Regions from separate parts of the Micromonospora sp. NPDC048907 genome, predicted to be linked through region 2. Evidence: riboswitches for the same ligand, from Rfam matches in the RefSeq annotation. Region 2 holds a riboswitch; the other holds the start of a gene.
What was found. A riboswitch is a leader RNA that binds a small molecule or an ion and turns the genes downstream of it on or off. The one in region 2 is predicted to bind thiamine pyrophosphate.

Region 1 (6,791 bases), on a different contig from region 2:
GCCGCGCGCCTCGCGGCCGCCGACTGGGACACCATCGAGGCCATCGAGGCGTACGCGGCCGAGCGCGGGATCAGCATGCTCCAGGTGGCCATCGGCGGGCTCGCCGCCCGGCCCGCGGTGACCTCGGTGATCGCCGGCGCCACCACGCCCGAGCAGGTACGCGCCAACGCCGAGGCGGGCACCTGGCAGCCCACCGACGAGGACCTCGACACCCTCGACGCGATCCTCTGACCAACCCTCCGTCGCCCCGCCGCCCCGCCGTCCCGCCGCGCCCCGCCGCGCCCCGCCGCGCCGGGGTGCGGCGGGGCGTGAGTGGAGCGGTATGGAGGTCATCTTGGGGTTTTGACCTCCATGGCGCTCCACCGACGGTGGCGGTGCGGGCGTGGGTGGAAGGCTGTGGAGGTCACGCGGGCGGTTTGAGCTCGGCGGAGGGCACGCGGTCAGCGGGTGGCGCGTTCGCGGAGCGCCTGGCGGACCAGGGTGAGCGTGGCGCGGGGGTGGCGGAGGACGTCGTCGGCGGTGAAGCGGAGGACCAGCCACCCGGCCGCGCGGAGGGCGTTCAGGCGGGCCACGTCCTGGCGGAAGTGGGCGCGTTCCCGGTGGTGGTCGCCGTCGTACTCGACGGCGACGCGGAGCGCGGGCCAGGCCAGGTCGACGCGGGCGATGAAGCGCCCTCGACCGTCGTGCACGTCGTGCTGGGCGCTGAGCGGGCCGAGGCCCGCGTCGAGGAGGAGCAGCCGCAGGCGGGTCTCCATCGGGGATTCGCTCAGCGGTTCCGCCAGCGCCAGCACCTCGCGCAGCACCGCCGCGCCGGGCCAGCCGGGATGCGCCGCCGCGTAGGCGCGCAGGGCGGGCAGCTTCACCACCCGGCGGTGCAGCAACGCCTCGACCGCTACCAGCGCCTCGACCCGCGGCCCCTGCCGGCCGAGGTCGAAGGCGGTTCGCAGCGCCGTGGTGATCGGCAGTCCGGCGAAGCGGGCGCGGTCGGTGTCCGGCAGCACGGAACGGACCTGGTGCACGCGGGGATGCGGCCGGATCCGCGCGGTCCGGGGCAGCAGAACGGTGACCGGCGCGTCCCGGGCGAGCAGGTCGGCGCCCCACAGATACGCCGCGCTGCGCCCGGCGATGGCCGCGGCCGGCAGCCGTAGCGCCACGGCCTCGCACCACATGCGATGGTCCTCCGGGCGGTGGCCGTCGCGGTGCACGTACACGTCCGGCAGGAGGCAGCGCCAGGCGGGTCCCTTCAACATCGCCCAGGTCAGGAGCCCATCGGCGACGGCGGCGCTGCCCCGGAACGGCCGGAAGGACAGCCGGCGGGGGACGTGGGCGGGCGAGGGCATCCGGACAGCATGACGTGAGCGGGAGGTCACGCGCTGTCCCGGCACTCCACCTCGGACGGTCGGTGGGAAATTCCCCACCCGCCCCTTGGCGGATCCGCGCGCACGTCGTACGGTAGGCCCGCAAGTGACCCACGGGAGCCCGGTGCCACCGGGCTGAGAGGGGGGCTGGAAGCCCCCGACCGTCGAACCTGATCCGGGTAATGCCGGCGCAGGGAGGAGAGTTGCCGTGCCGTCCCTGGGACGACTGCATCTGATCACCGACACCCGGCCGGGGCGGCAGCCCCTCGCCGTGCTGCGCGCCGCCCTGCCGGTGGCCCGCGCCGAGCTGGTCGTCCAGGTCCGGGTGGAGGACGACGCCACCGACCGGGAGGCGTACGAGCTGGCCAGCCGGGCGGTCGCGCTGTGCCGGCCGTACGGGGTGACGTGCCTGGTCAACGACCGGCTGCACGTGGCGCTGGCGGTCGGCGCCGCCGGGGGTCACGTCGGCGCGGAGGACCTGCCGGTGGCGGCCGCCCGCCGGGTGCTCGGCGCGGGCGCCGTGCTCGGTGCGACCGCGCGGGAGCCGGGCGGCGCCGCCGCGGCGGTCGCCGCCGGAGCCAGCTACCTGGGCGTGGGCCCCTGTCACGCGACCACCACCAAGTCCGGCCTGCCCGACCCGATCGGCCCGGCCGGGCTGCGCGCGGTGGCCGGTGCCGTCGACGTGCCGGTGATCGCCATCGGCGGGGTGACCGCCGCGTCGGTGCCCGCGTTGCGGGCCGCCGGCGCGTACGGGGTGGCGGTGGTGGGTGCCCTGTCGGCCAGCCCCGATCCCGGCCGCGCGACCGCCGAGCTGATCGAGGCGCTGGCGTGCTGACCCGACCGGACGTCGCCGTCGTGGGGGCGGGACCGGTCGGGCTGGCGATCGCGTGGCGGTGCGCGTCCCGCGGGCTGCGCGTGACCGTCCACGATCCCGCTCCCGGCTCCGGGGCCTCGCACGTCGCCGCCGGGATGCTCTCCCCGGTCGCCGAGGCGTACTTCGGTGAGCACGAGCTGACCGCCCTGCTCGCCGAGTCCGCCGCCCGCTGGCCCCGCTTCGCCGCCGACCTGGCCGAGGCGGCCGGCGCCGACGTCGGCTACCGGGCCGACGGCACCCTGGTGGTCGGGCTCACCGCCGACGACCTGGCCGAGGCGCGGCGGCTCTGGTCGTACCAGCAGGGTCTGGGACTGCCGATCACGCCGCTGCGCCCCTCGGAGCTGCGCGACCGCGAGCCGGCGCTGGCCCCGCGGGTGCGCGGCGGCGCGGTCGCGCCCGGCGACCACCAGGTCGACCCGCGCCGGCTGGTTCCCGCGTTGCGGGCGGCGGCCGAGCGGGCCGGCGCGGTCCTGAGCCCGGCCCGGGTCGGCGCGTTGTCCGAGGTGGACGCCGGGGTCACCGTGGTGGCGGCCGGCTGCGGCGCCGCCGCGCTGACCGGGCTGCCGGTCCGGCCGGTCAAGGGCCAGGTGCTCCGGCTCCGCGCGCCCGGTCGCGGCGCGCCGGACTTCCGGCACGTGATCCGGGGGTACGCCGACGGCGAGTCGGTCTATCTGGTGCCCCGGGACAGCGGCGAGGTGGTGGTCGGGGCGACCGTCGAAGAGCGCGCCGACACCGAGGTGACCGCCGGTGCGGTGCTCCGGCTGCTCCGCGCCGCCGTCGACCTGGTGCCCGAGCTGGCCGAGTACGACCTGGTGGAGGCGACCGCCGGGCTGCGCCCCGGCACGCCGGACAACGCGCCGATCATCGGGCCGCTGCCCGGCCGGCCCGGCGTGCTCGTCGCCACCGGGCACCACCGGCACGGCATCGTGCTCACCCCGGTCACCGCCGACCTGGTCACCGAGCTGATCGTCACCGGCGAGCCGGACCCGCTGCTCGCCCCCTTCACCCCGGACCGGTTCGGGAAGGAGCCCAGGTGGAACTGATCGTCAACGGCGCGGGACGGGACCTGCCCGCCGGCTCGACCGTCGCCGACGTGGTCCGCGAGGTCACCGCCCAGGAACGCGGCCTCGCGGTCGCGGTGAACGGCGAGGTGGTGCCGCGCGGCGGCTGGTCGGCGGCCGTGCTGCGCGACGGCGACCGGGTCGAGGTGCTCAGCGCCGCCCAGGGCGGGTGAGCCGGATGTCCTTCGCGATCGGCGGGGTGGACTTCGGCTCCCGGCTCATCCTCGGCACCGGCGGCGCGGGCAACCTGCACGTGCTGGAGCAGGCCATCCGCGCCTCCGGCACCGAACTGGTCACCCTGGCGCTGCGCCGGGTGGACACCGCGCCGGCCGCCGCCGGTGGCCTGCTCGACCTGCTGGACCGGTGCGGGGTACGCCTGCTGCCGAACACGGCCGGCTGCCACACCGCCTCGGAGGCCGTGAAGGTGGCGCAGCTCGCCCGGGAGGCGTTCGACACCGACTGGGTGAAGCTGGAGGTGATCGGCGACGAGCGCACGCTGCTGCCCGACGGGGTCGAGCTGCTGCGCGCCGCCGAGGAGCTGGTGGCCGACGGGTTCACGGTCCTGCCGTACACCTCGGACGATCCGGTCCTGGCCCGGCGGCTGGCCGACGTGGGCTGCGCGGCCGTGATGCCCGCCGGCGCGCCGATCGGTTCCGGGCTGGGGGTGACCAACCCGCACCACATCCGGCTGATCCGGCAGGGCGTGGACGTGCCGGTGATCCTCGACGCGGGGATCGGCACCGCCTCCGACGCCGCGCTCGCCATGGAGCTGGGCTGCGACGCCGTGCTGCTGGCCAGCGCCGTCACCCGGGCCGCCGACCCGGTGGCGATGGCCAGCGCCATGCGGCACGCCGTCGAGGCGGGGCGGCTGGCGTACGGGGCGGGCCGGATCGCCCGCCGCTTCCACGCGCTCGCCTCCACCCCGGACGAGGGGAGGCCGGACCTGTGACGGCACCCGCCTCCGTCGCTGCCGGCGCGCGGCCGGACCGCCCCGTGCCGTCGGGCGTCGTGCTGCTGACCGACCGGCGGCTTGCGCGGCGGCCGCCGACCGAGGTCGTGGAGGCGGCCGTGGCCGGGGGAGTGCGCTGGGTGGTGCTGCGGGAGAAGGACCTGCCCCGGGCCGAGCGGGCGGCGCTGGCCGCCGAGCTGCGCGCGATCCTCGCCGACGCCGGCGGCAGGCTCATCGTCGCCGGGCCCGACCCGCTCGACGGCGACGCCGTGCACCTGCCGGCCGCCGGCCCGTACCCGCCGCCGGCCGCCGGGCTGGTCGGCCGATCCTGCCACGACGCCACCGAGCTGGCCCGGCTCACCACGGAGGACTACGCGACCCTGTCGCCGGTCTTCCCGACGCGGACGAAACCCGGCTACGGCCCACCCCTGCACCCCGCCGGGCTCCGCGAGCTGATCGCCGCCAGCCCCGTGCCGGTCCTCGCCCTGGGCGGCGTCGAGACCCCGGACCAGGTCCGGCAGTGCGTCGCGGCCGGCGCCGCCGGGGTGGCCGTGCTCGGCGCCCTGATGCGCGCCGAGGACCCCGCCGGGATCGCCGCCACGCTCACGGCGGCCCACGAATTCGCTGGTCGGGCCGGTCACGGGGCGGCCCGACCAGCGCCCACCGCCACCGGGGGAAAGCCATGACGCCGACCACCCTGCTCACGATCGCCGGATCCGATTCGGGCGGCGGCGCCGGCATCCAGGCCGACCTCAAGGTCTTCGCCGCCCTCGGGGCCTACGGCACCAGCGTGATCACCGCGGTCACCGCGCAGAACACCCGGGGCGTCGACGCCGTGCTGCCCCTGCCCCCGCAGACCGTGCGCGACCAGCTCGACAGCGTGCTCGCCGACTTCGCCGTACGCGCCGTGAAGACCGGCATGCTCGGCACTCCCGCCGTCGCCGACGCGGTGGTCGAGGCCGCGAAGGCGGGCCGCCTTCCCCACCTGGTCGTCGACCCGGTGCTCGTCGCCACCAGCGGGCACCGGCTCGGCGTCGTCCCGGCCGTCGAGCGGCTGCTCCCGTACGCCGAGGTGGCGACGCCGAACTGCGCGGAGGCCGCGGCCCTCACCGGACGCCCGGTGACCACGGTCGAGGAGATGGTCGCGGCGGCCGAGGCGCTGGCGGCCGCCGGCCCGGCGCACGTGGTGGTGACCGGCGGCGACGTGGACGCGGCCGGCGAGTCGGTGGACGTGCTGGCCGGCGGCGGCGCGACCACGCTGCTGCGCGCGCCCCGGGTGCCGACCCGGCACCACCACGGCACCGGCTGCTCGTTCTCGGCGGCGATCGCCGTCCGGCTGGCGGCCGGTGACCCGGTGCCGGTCGCCGTGGCCGCCGCCAAGGAGTACGTGGCCCGCGCACTGACCGGCGCGCGGCACTGGGAGCTGGGCGCGGGACACGGCCCGCTGGACCACTTCGGCTGGTCCGCATGAGCGACAGGGAGGCTGTCATGCACGCACGTCGCAAGGTCTGGGTCGAGGGGTCACGTCCGGACATCCGGGTGCCGTTCGCCGAGGTGCCGCTGACCGGGGACAACCCGCCGGTCCGGCTCTACGACACCTCCGGGCCGGGATCCGAGCCCGAGGTGGGGCTGCCGCCACTGCGCGGACCGTGGATCGCGGCGCGCGGGGACGTCGCACCGGTGCGCGGCGCCGGCACCCCGCTGGCCGGCGTGGACGGTCGCCGGCCCACGCAGCTCGCGTACGCCCGGGCCGGGATCGTCACGCCGGAGATGGAGTTCGTGGCGATCCGCGAGGGGGTCGCGCCGGACCTCGTCCGGGACGAGATCGCGGCCGGGCGGGCCGTGCTGCCGCTCAACGTCAACCACCCCGAGTGCGAGCCGGCGATCATCGGCAAGGCGTTCCTGGTCAAGGTCAACGCCAACATCGGCACCTCGGCCGTGACCTCCTCGGTCGCCGAGGAGGTGGAGAAGCTGACCTGGGCCACCCGGTGGGGCGCGGACACCGTGATGGACCTGTCCACCGGCAAGCGGATCCACGAGACCCGCGAGGCGATCGTGCGGAACTCGCCGGTGCCGATCGGCACCGTCCCGATCTACCAGGCGCTGGAGAAGGTCGGCGGCGACCCGGTGAAGCTGAGCTGGGAGGTGTTCCGCGAGACGGTGGTCGAGCAGGCTGAGCAGGGCGTCGACTACATGACGGTGCACGCCGGGGTGCTGCTGCCGTACGTGCCGCTGGCCGTGGACCGGGTCACCGGCATCGTCTCCCGCGGCGGCTCGATCATGGCGGCCTGGTGCCTGGCGCACCACGAGGAGAACTTCCTCTACACCCACTTCGAGGAGCTGTGCGCGCTGCTCGCCCGCTACGACGTGACGTTCTCGCTCGGCGACGGGCTGCGGCCCGGCTCGATCGCGGACGCCAACGACGAGGCGCAGTTCGCCGAGCTGCGCACGCTGGGCGAGCTGACGAAGGTCGCCTGGGCGCACGACGTGCAGGTCATGATCGAGGGCCCCGGCCACGTGCCCATGCACAAGATCAAGGAGAACGTGGA
Region 2 (6,791 bases):
AGACGTCGTGGAACCGGGTGAGGCTGTTCTCCAGGCCGCGGAGCCCGATGAACTCGTTGCGCCGTTCGACGGTGATGCCCTCGCTGTCGCCCTCCACCACGAACGCGGTGATGCCGCCGCGCCGCCCCTCCGCCGCCGGCACCCGGGCCATCACCACCAGCAGGGTGGCGACCGTGCCGTTGGTGGCCCACAGCTTCACCCCGTTGAGCCGGTAGCCGGTGCCGTCCTCGGTCGGCTCGGCCGTGGTGGCCAGGCGGGCCGGGTCGGAGCCGACGTCCGGCTCGGTGAGCAGGAACGCGGAGACCTCGCCGGCGGCCAGCCGGGGCAGGAAGCGCTCCTTCTGCTCGGGCGTGCCGAACATCTTCAGCGGCTGCGGCACGCCGATCGACTGGTGTGCGGACAGCAGCGCGCCGATCGACGGGTTCACCGAGCCGGCCCGCATCAGCGCCCGGCAGTAGTGCAGGTTGCTCAGCCCGAGGCCGCCGTGCTTCCGGTCGATCTTCATACCGAACGCGCCGAGCCGGGCCAGCCCGTGGAACACCTCGTCGGGGATGCGCGCGTCCCGCTCGATGGCCGCACCGTCCACCTCGGAGTCCAGGTACGCCCCGAACGCGGCCAGGAACTCCTCGGCCCGCGCCGCCTCCGCCGGATCGGTGCGGGGCCAGGGGTTGATCAGGTCGAGCTGGAAGCGGCCGAGGAACAGCTCCTTGCCGAAGCTGGGCCGGTCCCAGGCCGACTCGCGGGCCGCCTCGGCGACCTGCCGGGCCTCCTTCTCGGAGACCTGGCCGGCCTCGGTCGGCAGCGGCCCGGCCCCGCCCGCCGCGCCGGCCGGCGGCTGCGGAGGGTCGTCGACGGGCGCCACCCGCCCGGTCGGGCCGCCGTGTCCGGCGGGGTCGGGTCGGCTGTTCTGTGTCGTGGTCACGGCTGCCTCCTGGAGACCTCGGTCCGGCTGCGTCGACGTGCGACGAGAACGACGCTACCCCCGGGTGTTACCCAGGGGTAGCGTCGCGCGCACGTCCGATTTGGCGGGTCCGGGCGGTCAGTCGCCGGCCAGCGCCCGCGGATCGTCGTCCTCGTCGTCGATGTCGTCGTCACCCCAGTTGCGCCGGGCGAACGGCAGGACCACCCAGAAGGTCAGGAACCAGAGCCCGGTGATCGCGCTCAACAGGAATGCGATCGGGCGGTCCAGCACGAAGTCGGTGATCAGCAGGACCGCGCTGACCATCGAGATCAGCATGAAGCCGAGGCCGCCGCTGGCCATCCGGTGCGCGAAGCGGACCAGCTCCGGCTTGCGGCCCTGGCGGAACAGCGCCCGGTGGAAGGCGACCGGCGAAATGATCATCGCGGTGGCCGCGGCGGCGGCCAGCAGCGCGACGATGTAGACGTCCCGCTGGAACTCGGTGGTGCGGGTGAAACCGTTGCTGAACGGCAGGGTCAGCAGGAAGGCGAACAGGATCTGCACCCCGGTCTGCGCCACCCGCAGTTCCTGGAGCAGGTCGGCGAAGTTGCGCTGCCAGCGCTGCTTCTCGGTTTCCTTGGACACCCGCTACCTCCAGGGAAGACGGTACTGCCGGCGGGGGCCTCCCGCCGGCAGCACAGCCTGTGCCCCGTCCGGCCGAGCGTGAAACCGGTTCAGGATCCGCGGCGGATGCGGCCCGCGTACCGGGCCTCCAGCTCGGCGTTGTGCTCGTCGCCGCCGGTGATGTTGGCGGACAGGTAGACCGGGGGCCGCTCCCCCGCCGCGAGCAGCCGGGCGACCACCTCGGCGACGATCTGCTGAGCCAGCAGCGCGGCGGTGATCGACGAGACGGCGCCGACCGCGCCACCGCCGGGCAGCGGCAGGGTGGCGTCGCCGTACGGGGCGCCGTTGTCCAGCACCACGTCGGCGAAGTCGGCGAGCTTGCGCCCGGACGGGTGGCGGGACGTCATCCGGGCCGAGTGCTGCGCCGACGTGATCGCCACCAGCCCGTGCCCGCGCTCCTTCACGATGGCGGCGAACTCGACCATCGCCCCGTTCACGCCGGAGTTCGAGGCGAGCACGAACACGTCCTGCGGCCGGACCGGAGCCAGCTCGTAGAGGCGGTGCGCCACGGCCGGCTCGCGTTCCAGCTTCGGGCCCAGCACGTCGGCCGGCTCGCCGCCGTGCAGCACCAGGTCGCGCAGGGCGATCCGGTTGGTGGGGACCAGCCCGCCGGCCCGGCCGGCGACCTCCATGGCGAGGGCCTCCGAGTGGCCGGTGCCGAACGCGTGCACCACCCCGTCGGCGCGGAGCGACGCGGCGATCAGATCCGCCGCCCGGGCCACGTTCTCCCGCTGGTCGGCCGCGACCCGGCCGATCGTCTCGGTCACGATCGCCAGGTACGCCTCGGCGCTCACCGTCATGCTTCCTCCGTCCCTCGGGGCCCGGCCAGCCACTCCACCGCGAAGTCGACCGCCGCCCGCTGTTTCATCAACCGGCCCGTCCCGTCGCCGACCGGCCCGAGCCGCACCGCGCCGGTGGCCTCCAGATCGGCGCCGAGCCGGGCGAAACACTCCTCGTCCAGGCGCACGTCGTCCCACCACACCCACTCCCGGCCGCCGTCGGCGGTCAGCACGGCCCCGCCGCAGCGCTGCCGGGGCGGCGCGGGCTGCCGGTACTCCGCCAGGTGCAGGGACGTGTTGCTGCCGTGGTCCACGCCGAGCAGCAGCACGTCGGCGTCGAGGTCGTAGAGGCGGGCCAGCGGAGAGGCCTCGCCCAGCATGTCGGCCCGCCCGTGGTCGGCGACGATCCGTGCGGCGGCCGGCCCGAGCGCGGCGAACGAGACGTACGGGTGGTCGCTGCGCAGTGCCCCCGGCGAGGTGCGGACCAGCTCGGCCAGCGCGCCCATGAAGCGGCTCGGGGTCACCGCCGGGTCGAAGCCGGGCATCCCGTCGCGGATCACCGGCCACCAGTCCGCCGGCACCGGCGGGTTGCTCCACTCGGCCGGGTCGCTGTTGTCCGGCGTGTGGGTGGGCACCACCACCGTGCCGGCCGGGCCGAGCACGTCACGCAGGGCCAGCAGCACCGCCTCGGGGCCGCCGCAGAGGAAGCCCAGCGGGCGCAGGGAGGCGTGCACGAGCACGGTCCCGCCGGGGCGTACGCCGAGGTCGCGGAGCTGGCCGGCGAGCGACGCCCGGGTGTGCGGCCGGGCCCGTGCGGGGCTCGGGGTCATCGGCCGACGCGGGCGAGCACCGCCGCGGCCAGCGGGCCGGACGCCTCGTCCGGGATCCAGTGGGTGACGCCGGGCAGCACCTCGAAGCGGTAGTCGCCGGTGACGTGGGCGGCGCACGCCTCGGCGGCGGTGCGGCCGATCGCCACGTCCCCGTCGCTCCACACGAACGTGGTGGGCACCTCCACCGGCCCGACGGCCTTCATGTCCGCCCCGGTCATGGCCCGGTACCAGTTCAGCGCCGCGGTCAGCGCGCCCGGCTCGCGCATCGGCTCGGCATAGCGGGCCACCCGGTCGGCGTCGCCCACCCCGCCGAGCATCCGGCGCAGGGCCGCCGCGCGGAACGCCAGCAGCACCTTCTCCGCCTTGCCCGGCATGCGGAACAGGGCGATGTAGGACGAGCGGGCCTTCTGCCGCGGGTCGGTGGCGAGGGCGTGCCCCATGGCCGCCGGGTGCGGCACCGACACCGCCGTCAGCGTGCGGACCCGCTCCGGGTGCGCCGCCGCCAGCCCCCACGCCACGATCGCGCCCCAGTCGTGGCCGACCAGGTGCGCGGCGGTCACCCCGAGCGCGTCGAGCACGGCGGCCGCGTCGGCCACCAGCTCCGGGATCCGGTACGCCCCGACATCCGCCGGCCGGGCGCCGGGCGAGTAGCCGCGCTGGTCGAGCGCGTACGTGCGCAGCCCGGCGGCGTGCAGCGCGGGGGTCACCTCGTCCCACTCGCCGGCGTGCTGGGGGAAGCCGTGCAGCAGCAGGACCGGGTCACCGCCCTCGGGGCCGCCGGTGCGTACCTCGAACGTCAGCCCTCGCGCCTCGACCCGCATGATCGCCACCCTAACGGGCGATCGCCCTGCTGGGCTGGTCGGCGGGTTCGGTGCTAGCGTCTGCGTCGAGACAACTTCACATCCGACAGGGGAGCGCACAGCGCTGAGAGTGCGGGCCGGTGCCCGCAGACCCTCCGTACCTGATCTGGGTAATGCCAGCGCAGGGAGTTCGGTCGACCTCCAGCCGCGCCGCCGTCCGGTGACCACCGGGCGTCGGCGTGCGTCTTCTCCTGGTTCCTCACCTGAACTGGGAGTCCGCCATGAACCACACCGACAGCAACCGCTGGCGCACCGTCGACATCGTCGTCGCCTCGGTGATCGCCGTCGCCTTCGGCGTCATCTTCTGGGCCTGGGGCCTGGTCTGGAGCGCCACGGACGCCGCCTTCGCCTTCTTCCCGCCCGCGCAGACGCTGATCTACGGCGTCTGGCTGGTGCCGGCCGTGCTCGGTGGCCTGGTCATCCGCAAGCCCGGCGCCTCGCTCTACTGCGAGCTGCTGGCGGCGGTCGTCTCCGCGCTGCTGGGCAGCCAGTGGGGCGGCATCGTCATCGTGCAGGGCCTGATGCAGGGCGTGGGCGCCGAGCTGGCCTTCGCGGCGTTCCGCTACCGCACGTACCGGCTGCCGGTCGCGCTGCTGGCCGGCGCGCTGACCGGCCTGACCGCGGCGATCTTCGACTTCGTCTACTGGAACAAGGCCTACGACCTGGTCGACTACCGCCTGCCGTACGCCCTGCTGACCATCGTCAGCGCCACGGTGATCGCCGGCGCCGGCGCCTGGTTCCTCACCCGCGCCCTGGCCAACACGGGAGCCCTGGACCGCTTCCCCGCCGGCCGCGACCGCGCCCTGGTCTGACGGGGTTGATCATGAAGTTAACGGCGATGTCGATCTCCGAAACCGCCGTCAACTTCATGATCGACCGGGCAGGGTGAGCCCGGAGAGGGGGTGCGGGAGCAGTGGGCGCTGTGCAGTTGCGCGGGTTTGGGTGGCGGCATGCCGGGCGGAAGGGCTGGGCCGTTCGGGGGGTGGACCTGCGCGTCGAGGTTGGGGAGCGGGTGCTGCTGCTGGGCGCATCGGGCGCGGGCAAGAGCACGCTGCTGGCGGCGCTGGCCGGGCTCCTGCCCGAGGACTCCGGCGAGCAGGAGGGCACCGTCGAGATCGACGGGCTCGACCCGCGCAAGGCCCGGGAGCGGGTCGGCATCGTCTTCCAGGACCCGGAGACCCAGCTGGTGATGGCCCGCTGCGGCGACGACGTCGCGTTCGGGCTGGAGAACCGGGGGGTGCCCGCCGACGAGATCTGGCCCCGCGTGGACGAGGCGCTGCGCCGGGTCGGCTTCCCGTACGACCGGGACCGGCCCACCGCGGCGCTGAGCGGGGGCGAGCAACAGCGGCTGGCGCTGGCCGGCACGCTCGCCCTGCGGCCGGGTCTCCTGCTGCTCGACGAGCCGACCGCCAACCTCGACCCGGCCGGCGCCGACCTGATCCGGCGGGCCGTCGCGGACGCCCTCGACCCGGACACCACGCTGATCCTCGTCGAGCACCGGGTCGCCGAGGCGCTGCCGCTGGTCGACCGGGTGGTCGTGCTGGAGCCCGGCGGCGGGGTGCGCGCCGACGGGTCGCCCGGGGCGGTCTTCGCCGCGCACGGCGACGCGCTCGCCGCCGCCGGGGTCTGGGTGCCGGGCCGCACCGTGCCGCCGCGGCACGCCACCACCCCACCCGGGGACGTGCTGCTCACCGCCGACCGGCTCGGCCTACCGCCCCGGCTGGCCCCCACCGACCTGGCGGTACGCGCCGGCGAGGCGCTCGCCGTGCTCGGCCCGAACGGCGCCGGCAAGTCCACCCTGGCCCTGCTCCTCGGCGGCCTGCTCCGCCCCGGCACCGGTTCGGTCGTGGCCACCCCCGCCCTGGCCGGCCGGGACGCGCGCACTCCCCCGCACCGCTGGCGGGCGCCCGCCCTGGCCGGCCGGATCGGCTCGGTCTTCCAGGACCCGGAACACCAGTTCGTCACCGGCACGGTCCGGGACGAGCTGGCCCTCGGCCCGCGCCGCACGGGGCAGCCCGGGGCGGCCGTGACGGCCACCGTGGACGCGCTGCTGGAACGGCTGCGGCTGGACCGGCTGGCGGGCGCCAACCCGTACACCCTCTCGGGCGGCGAGGCGCGGCGGCTGAGCGTGGCGACCGCCCTGGCCACCGCGCCCCGCCTGCTGATCTGCGACGAACCCACCTTCGGCCAGGACCGGCGGACCTGGCGGGAACTGGTCGACCTGCTCGCCGACCTCCGCGACGCCGGGCACGGCGTCGTCGCGGTCACCCACGACGCGGACTTCGTCGCCGCGCTGGCCGACCGGACCGTCACCCTGGAGCGCCGATGACGCCCGCCGGCCCCCGACCGCCCCGGCGCTCCGGAGGGCCGACGACGCGCGCCGACCGCGACCGCACCGGTGCCCGGGAGCGCCGGTGATCGGCGTCGAGCCGGTCGCCGCGGCCGGGGCGCCGCTGGCGCGGCGCAACCCGGTGGCGAAGCTGGCCGCCGCGCTGGTCTTCACGGTGATCCTGGTGGCCACCCTCGACCCGGTGGCCCCGGCCATCGCGATCGCCGTCGAGCTGGCGGTGCTGCCGCTGTTCGGCGTCCGCTACCGGGTGCTCGCCCGGCGGGCCTGGCCGCTGCTGGCCGGCGCCGGCGGCATCCTGGTCACGCTTGTGCTCTTCGCCGCCGACCGCTCCGGCCGGGTGCTGGTCGAGGCCGGCCCGGTCCTGGTCACCGAGGGCGTGCTGGTCACCGC

Region 1: it holds a riboswitch for thiamine pyrophosphate, as region 2 does, so the genes downstream of both, ACZ6PY_RS11270 (thiamine phosphate synthase) here and ACZ6PY_RS09060 (ECF transporter S component) in region 2, are expected to answer to the same signal.

What each region holds. Positions count from the first base shown of each region.
Region 1 is NZ_JBVJHI010000003.1:384,646-391,436, reverse strand. It holds gene ACZ6PY_RS11280 (aldo/keto reductase) at 1-231, shown strand, start outside; gene ACZ6PY_RS11275 (endonuclease domain-containing protein) at 441-1,340, opposite strand; TPP riboswitch at 1,462-1,572, shown strand; gene ACZ6PY_RS11270 (thiamine phosphate synthase) at 1,567-2,193, shown strand; gene thiO (glycine oxidase ThiO) at 2,187-3,275, shown strand; gene thiS (sulfur carrier protein ThiS) at 3,266-3,466, shown strand; gene ACZ6PY_RS11255 (thiazole synthase) at 3,472-4,242, shown strand; gene ACZ6PY_RS11250 (thiamine phosphate synthase) at 4,287-4,928, shown strand; gene thiD (bifunctional hydroxymethylpyrimidine kinase/phosphomethylpyrimidine kinase) at 4,925-5,713, shown strand; gene thiC (phosphomethylpyrimidine synthase ThiC) at 5,731-6,791, shown strand, end outside.
Region 2 is NZ_JBVJHI010000002.1:845,919-852,709, forward strand. It holds gene ACZ6PY_RS09035 (acyl-CoA dehydrogenase family protein) at 1-922, opposite strand, end outside; gene ACZ6PY_RS09040 (DUF6328 family protein) at 1,040-1,543, opposite strand; gene ACZ6PY_RS09045 (sugar isomerase domain-containing protein) at 1,633-2,382, opposite strand; gene ACZ6PY_RS09050 (AAC(3) family N-acetyltransferase) at 2,379-3,191, opposite strand; gene ACZ6PY_RS09055 (alpha/beta fold hydrolase) at 3,188-4,012, opposite strand; TPP riboswitch at 4,090-4,197, shown strand; gene ACZ6PY_RS09060 (ECF transporter S component) at 4,273-4,863, shown strand; gene ACZ6PY_RS09065 (ABC transporter ATP-binding protein) at 4,965-6,380, shown strand; gene ACZ6PY_RS09070 (energy-coupling factor transporter transmembrane component T family protein) at 6,466-6,791, shown strand, end outside.